2 regions of the Peribacillus sp. NPDC097675 genome follow, and region 2 is predicted to be linked to the other one. Evidence: riboswitches for the same ligand, from Rfam matches in the RefSeq annotation. Region 2 holds a riboswitch; the other holds the start of a gene.
The links. A riboswitch is a leader RNA that binds a small molecule or an ion and turns the genes downstream of it on or off. The one in region 2 is predicted to bind cobalamin.
Positions count from the first base shown of each region.

Region 1 (3,160 bases), on a different contig from region 2:
GTCAATCACTTATGCCATATTAGAATAATTATGGAAATAACTTATATCAATAAAAATGGCAGTTCGTCTAGTTTGTCTTGTATGAAGGAATGCTTCTAGATTGTTATAAACGCTGTAGAGTTGTGCTTTTCTGAAATTTTACCGAAGTTGATGGTATTTACTTGTAAAAAGTATAAAGGGATAATACATTTATTGTAAGTTAATTAGAAGGAAAAGGATATTGGGCTATTGAAAGGGGTGGAAAGTCATGCTGAAAATGAAAACGATAAACGATGTGGTCTGTGTACAAGGAATACCGGAGGGAAGCAAATCGGGGATGAGCGTGAACATGTTTTTAACAGATGGCCTGCTAGTGGATACGGGTGCCCAAATTCTGTTGCAGGAACTGCTTCCATTCTTTGAATCCGCTGATTATGATTTAGTTGCGCTGACACATTACCATGAGGACCACACCGGAGGGGCGGCGTGGATACAGGAACATAGGAACGTTCCAATTTATATTCATCCGATGTCCCTTGATGTATGTGCCAAGGATGCTGAGTATCCTGATTATCGGAGAGTTTTTTGGGGGAACAGAGATGCCTTCCAGGCAGAACCTTTAGGTAGCGTAATCCATTCACGCACTCAAACATGGGAGCCAATCTTTACGCCAGGACATGCAAGGGACCATATGGTCTATCTGAACCATAGCAATGGGGTGTTGTTTTCGGGAGACCTGTATGTTACATCGAAGACGAAGCTCATATTGAGGGAAGAATCTGTCCCTATGATCATCGATTCCATCAGAAGGTTGCTTCAGTATGATTTTCATGAGGTCTTTTGTTGCCATGCGGGGTATGTACCGAATGGAAAGGAAATGTTCAAAAAGAAGCTCGATTATTTAGAAAATCTGAGTGGGGAAATATTACGTTTGTATGATCAAGGCTTAGAAATCCATGAAATTCAGCAAATCATATTGCCGAACCAATATCCACTTATCGAAATATCCGGACACGAATGGGACTCGGAGCATATTATCACGTCAATATTAAAGGAAAATGGATTGCTCTTTAGAGGGATTAACTAGAAAGGGTCTCAAGAACAATGACAATACATGAGCCTCATTGTATTCGAAGTGATAATTTGATACAGTTAAATGGAAAATAGTATACGCCTAGAAACGGGTGCAGATAGAATCATGTCTATCTGCTTAAAAGGGAAGACGGTTAAAATCCGGCGCTGTCCCGCAACTGTAAATGAGAGCGATTCGAGTAAGGCCACTGTCTTTAACGATGAAAGATGGGAAGGTTCGAAAAGCGATGATCATGAGCCAGGAGACCTGCCTGTTTTTAGCACAACATCAAGGACCTACGAGGATAGGGGGTGTTAAGTGCGAAAAATTAGCAAGAACATGCTTTCATTTTTTATAAAATGGAATGGGCATGGTCATCTTTGTTATGTTTCGTTTGCACTTTAACAACTTCTATTGGAGAAGTTGTTTTTTGTTTTGTATAAGTCCATATTCGGACAATTTCAGGAAGGTCCTGTTTAGCAGGATAGTTATCTATGGGGGGCATTTCATTGTTTGGAACAGTTGAGCATTTCACGGACCATCTAAAAGCGCAGATCATGCGTAATCTATCGGCAGAAAAAACGGTTTCTTTATTTGATTGCCATGCAAGACTGATTGAAGAAATTAAGGTGCAAGCAGAAAGCACAAACGATAAGAAAGCTTATGAAGCAAATCTTGAAAAAGCATATAACCAAGTTAATCTAGAATTGTTCGGACACCAAGAAAGCAAGTAAGAGCCACCCAGAAGGGAAGCTCCATATATTACTGTTTATTTATATTCGGTTTGGTCTCATCATAAAAGTCATGAGCTTGTTCGATGTTCAAGGTATCCGCAACTTCATATACATTTCCGCCCGCAAGTCCTTCATTGATATAACGATCGACATCGAGGAAAGCGGAGTCCTTGCCGTCATACTCGGTATCCTTCAAAAAGGTGATCTTTTCTTTATCCAAATGAAATCCCTCCTCGGCTTTTTTATAGTGTTGCCAAAGAGGGTTTTTTTATTCTGCATAGAAAAGTCATTCGTAGACGTGGTATACCATTAAATCATGGATCATGCTCGTAAGCTTTTCTTCATCTGGCTTTGCAGGCGGATTGGCAATCCACTCGATGGACCCGTCTTTATGATAGAGGGCTTGAACGGCTAGCTTATTGAAGTAAAAGGAAAGTTTCCATCCGGGTAAATTCTTGTGAAGTGGCTTCCATTGAAAGTGTGTAATCATATGTATAACCTCCATATAGCTGTTTCTCATTTCATTATAATGGAAAATGGCTAATGGAGGTTATTTTCTTATCTGATTAGGAAAAGTTAGTTCTATGAAAAGGTTTTTTAAATGCAAAAGGCGATTCTCTTCAATTTCTTCTTCGTCAAATTGCATCGGCTTCGAATTCACTTCATAAATGAAGAGAGTTCCGGAAGTATCTTCGCCGATATCGATGGAAAATTCCCCGAGAAAGCCGAACTTCCTGGAAAGGATGATTCCACATCTTTGAGCTATATCTGATAACTTCCGATTCAACTTTCTCGTTTGCAGGTGCTGATAAGGGAAAAGCTTCCCGCCCCTTGGTGTATGGGTCGTGATTTCCTGAGTCTGTGACATCCTCACACCCTTGCCGGTCACTTTATAGAATCCATTTTCATAGTGGACAAGAATCCGGTAATCATATCGGTGTCCATTCAGTTTTTTTGGAATAACAGCTCGTTGGGCAAGGTACCCCTTTTTCAGAAGGGATGCCTTATTTGTATGCCAAAAAGACGAGAAATCAGGGTATGATTCTATATGTTTCAGGCTAGAAAATTGAAGCGTACCATCCGTCTTCTCGAGAAGTGTGTAAATTCCCTTGCCTTGGCTTCCTTTGCATGGTTTTAAGTAAATATGTTTGTGGAAATGGAAAAAATCCGAAAGTTGCGCTGGTTTTGTTAAATCAATGGTTGACGGAAGATGGCGGGCTAAAGATCCATCTTCCGTCAATGCTTCGTACATCAAATATTTATCCAGGAAACAGGGATTGAATAAATGGATATGTTGTTCTTTAAAAAAGGAGATGAGTTGTTGAAAGCGTGATGACGCTTCAAATCCCCTTTTAGGAATGCGATTATAAACGAT
Region 1 covers NZ_JBNNSK010000011.1:191,043-194,202, forward strand. The annotation lists gene ACQKL5_RS17065 (MBL fold metallo-hydrolase) at 248-1,066, shown strand; cobalamin riboswitch at 1,145-1,340, shown strand; gene ACQKL5_RS17070 (hypothetical protein) at 1,404-1,556, opposite strand; gene ACQKL5_RS17075 (hypothetical protein) at 1,561-1,785, shown strand; gene ACQKL5_RS17080 (hypothetical protein) at 1,814-2,005, opposite strand; gene ACQKL5_RS17085 (YheE family protein) at 2,072-2,275, opposite strand; gene ACQKL5_RS17090 (YheC/YheD family protein) at 2,336-3,160, opposite strand, start outside.
Region 1: another riboswitch for cobalamin. It lies ahead of ACQKL5_RS17075 (hypothetical protein); the one in region 2 lies ahead of metE (5-methyltetrahydropteroyltriglutamate--homocysteine S-methyltransferase).

Region 2 (3,160 bases):
CACGATTGTCCCTTCCTTATCAATCAGGAAAGTCGAACGCTCAATGCCCATATATTCCTTACCAAAGTTTTTTTTCAATTTCCAGACGTCGTATAGTTCAGCGGCTTCTTGCTTTTCATCCGCTAGCAAAAGGAACGGCAGTCCATGTTTTTCAATGAACTTTTCATGACGTGCTGCTGGGTCCGGGCTAATGCCAATGATGACAGCATCAAGCTCTTCGAATTGTTCATTATGGTCACGGAAATCACAAGCCTCCGTTGTACAACCGGGTGTCATGTCTTTTGGGTAAAAATATAATACAACGTGTTTACCCTTGAATTGTGATAGGGAAACTTGTTCTCCATTATTCGCTGGTAGTTGAAAATCAGGTGCTTTTTCTCCAATGTTAAGCGTCATTCTAACCCCTCCATTTCTTTCATTATGGTAAGCGTACCCAATAATCGAAAGAAACACAACTTTCATTTCTTCTTGTTTTTCTCCTTCTGCTCGAAATCGATTACGGCCCTGATCACAAAGGCAGCCGGAAGCGTGTAGCCAATGAATGCCTGAATCGTCGCAATCATCCGGCCAATCCCGATAGGCGAGATATCCCCGTATCCCACCGAGAACATCGTCATCGCACTAAAATAAAAAGAGGTCTTCAATTGCTCAGAAAAGGTTCCATCCAAACGATTTCCCATATCAAGAATCACCGAATGATTCTGAAGCTCGTATAATAAATAAATCAGTGCAAAACCAACTAATAATGTCGCATATAAATTGCCGAGCCAGAGCATATCTTCTAGAGAAAACTTCTTCGCCTCCGACTCAGAAAGAAATAAGGTCCGAATGCTCATCACCATGCAAAAGATAATCCCCGCAATCAAAATATAAAAGGTCATCCCCTACGCCTCATTTCAAAACCACCCACTCCCCTTATACATACTCTTAAAGCAGTCAATATATGCTCGGTTTAGGGGTCAGACCCTATTTCCCAAACACTTGAGAACATGGGAAACACAGATGTATCAGGGGTTTCGACGATATACAGTGGGGGTCAGACCCCATTTCCCGACTTTTTTCCTTGTTGACCCATACAATTGGGGTGTGCTAAGATGGGTTAAATTTTTATAATATTTTATATTATCAGAATTCTGTTATCTGTTTTTTTATGGACGAGGTTTTTATGAATTTCATATGTGGAGATAGGTTCCTAATTTTTTAGGATGAAAAGGGAAGTCCGGTGTAATTCCGGCGCGGTCCCGCCACTGTAATGGGAATGTTAGGGCTATGTTTGATGCCACTGATCTTTATGATTGGGAAGGCTATAGCCGCTAAGTTTGATTCCTTGAGCCAGGAGACCTGCCTATTTCGACAACACTGATTTAACCTACGGGAGATAGGGAAGTGTTAGGGTCCTTATAATGATAAGGGGTATTTACCTGCCTCTTTATTTTAAGCATTTCTGACTTTCTCTTTTGACGGTTAGGGGTGCTTTTTTGTTGTTCATTTTAATCAAAGGAGATGGTTGGTTTGAAAAGTAGCAATATAGGATACCCTCGAATCGGTGAGGATCGCGAATGGAAACGTACTTTGGAAGCCTACTGGGCTGGAAATTTAGATGAGAAGGAGTTTACGGATCAATTGGAAGCGGTCCGTTTAGGCAATTTGCAGAAACAAAGAAATCAAGGCATCGATATCATTCCCGTCAATGACTTTACGTTATATGACCAAATGCTCGATATGTCTGTCATGTTCGGCCTGGTGCCAAAACGCTATTCGGCTTATAAAGGCGGCGATGTTCCTCTTTCCGTTTATTATTCAATGGCTCGTGGAAACAAGGATGAAGTCGCCTCCGAAATGACGAAGTGGTTTAATACGAATTATCACTATATCGTTCCAGAGCTTAAACAGTCCCAGCTCAATTTAACAGAAAACAAACCGCTTTCCGCTTACCAAGAAGCCAAGGAAAAGCTAGGAATTGAAACGAAACCCGTTTTAATTGGGCCCTACACGTTCATTTCATTGTCCAAAGGCTATGATCAAAAAGATCTTCCGGCCATCATTCTCAGTCTTTTGCCCTTATATACGCAAATATTGCAGGAGCTAGAACAAGAAGGCGTACAGTGGATACAAATCGATGAGCCATCCCTTGTCTCTTCCCTTTCTTTGGATGAGATGAAAACTGTTACCTACCTGTATGAAAAATTGAATGAAGCTGCACCCGACCTTAATATCATGCTGCAAACATACTTTGACGCTGTAGAGCATTATCAAGAAGTCATCGATTTGCCAGTTCAGGGGATCGGCCTTGATTTTGTCCATGACAAAGGAAAAAACCTCAGCAACCTTCAAACAATTGGTTTTCCGGCAGATAAAGTACTCGGAGCCGGTGTAATTGATGGAAAAAACATTTGGCTCGCAGATTTAACGAAAAAAATCGAATTGATTGAATCCATTAAGAAACATGTTGCCGAAAACCTTATCTGGCTTCAACCATCCTGCTCCCTGCTCCACGTTCCCGTGACGGTTCGAAATGAGACCTCCCTGGAAAGCGAAGTGAAAGAAGCACTTGCCTTTGCAGATGAAAAACTTGAAGAAATCACCCTATTAGTCAAAGGGAATAATCAAGGTCTTCAGGCAATCGCAGAAAAGGTGGCAGCCAATAAAGTCGCCCTCGAAAAGCTGAAGAATTCTAATGCCCGAAACCATAAAGACGTGCATACAGATGTCGAACAGGCAAAGCTACAAACACATGGCCGTACGCTGCCTTTTAAACAACGCTATCAAAAGCAACAGGAATTTTTCAACCTGCCTTTCCTTCCAACGACGACAATTGGAAGCTTTCCGCAGACAGCCGAAGTCAAACAGGCCCGCGGGAAATTCAAGCGCGGTGAATGGACCACTGAGCAGTATGAAACATTCGTGAACGAGGAGATCAGCAGATGGATTGATATCCAGGAAGAAATCGGCTTGGATGTCCTTGTACACGGGGAGTTCGAACGGATGGATATGGTCGAGTTCTTCGGACATAAGCTCGGTGGATTCGTCTTCCTTGAAAAAGGCTGGGTTCAGTCTTATGGCTCCCGCTGTGTAAAGCCGCCCGTAATCTATGGCGATGTCCATTTCATTAAGCCAATGACAGTCAAGGAAAGTGTGTATGCCCAAACATTGACCGAGA
Region 2 covers NZ_JBNNSK010000014.1:78,165-81,324, reverse strand. The annotation lists gene bcp (thioredoxin-dependent thiol peroxidase) at 1-396, opposite strand, end outside; gene ACQKL5_RS18760 (ion channel) at 459-881, opposite strand; cobalamin riboswitch at 1,170-1,363, shown strand; gene metE (5-methyltetrahydropteroyltriglutamate--homocysteine S-methyltransferase) at 1,504-3,160, shown strand, end outside.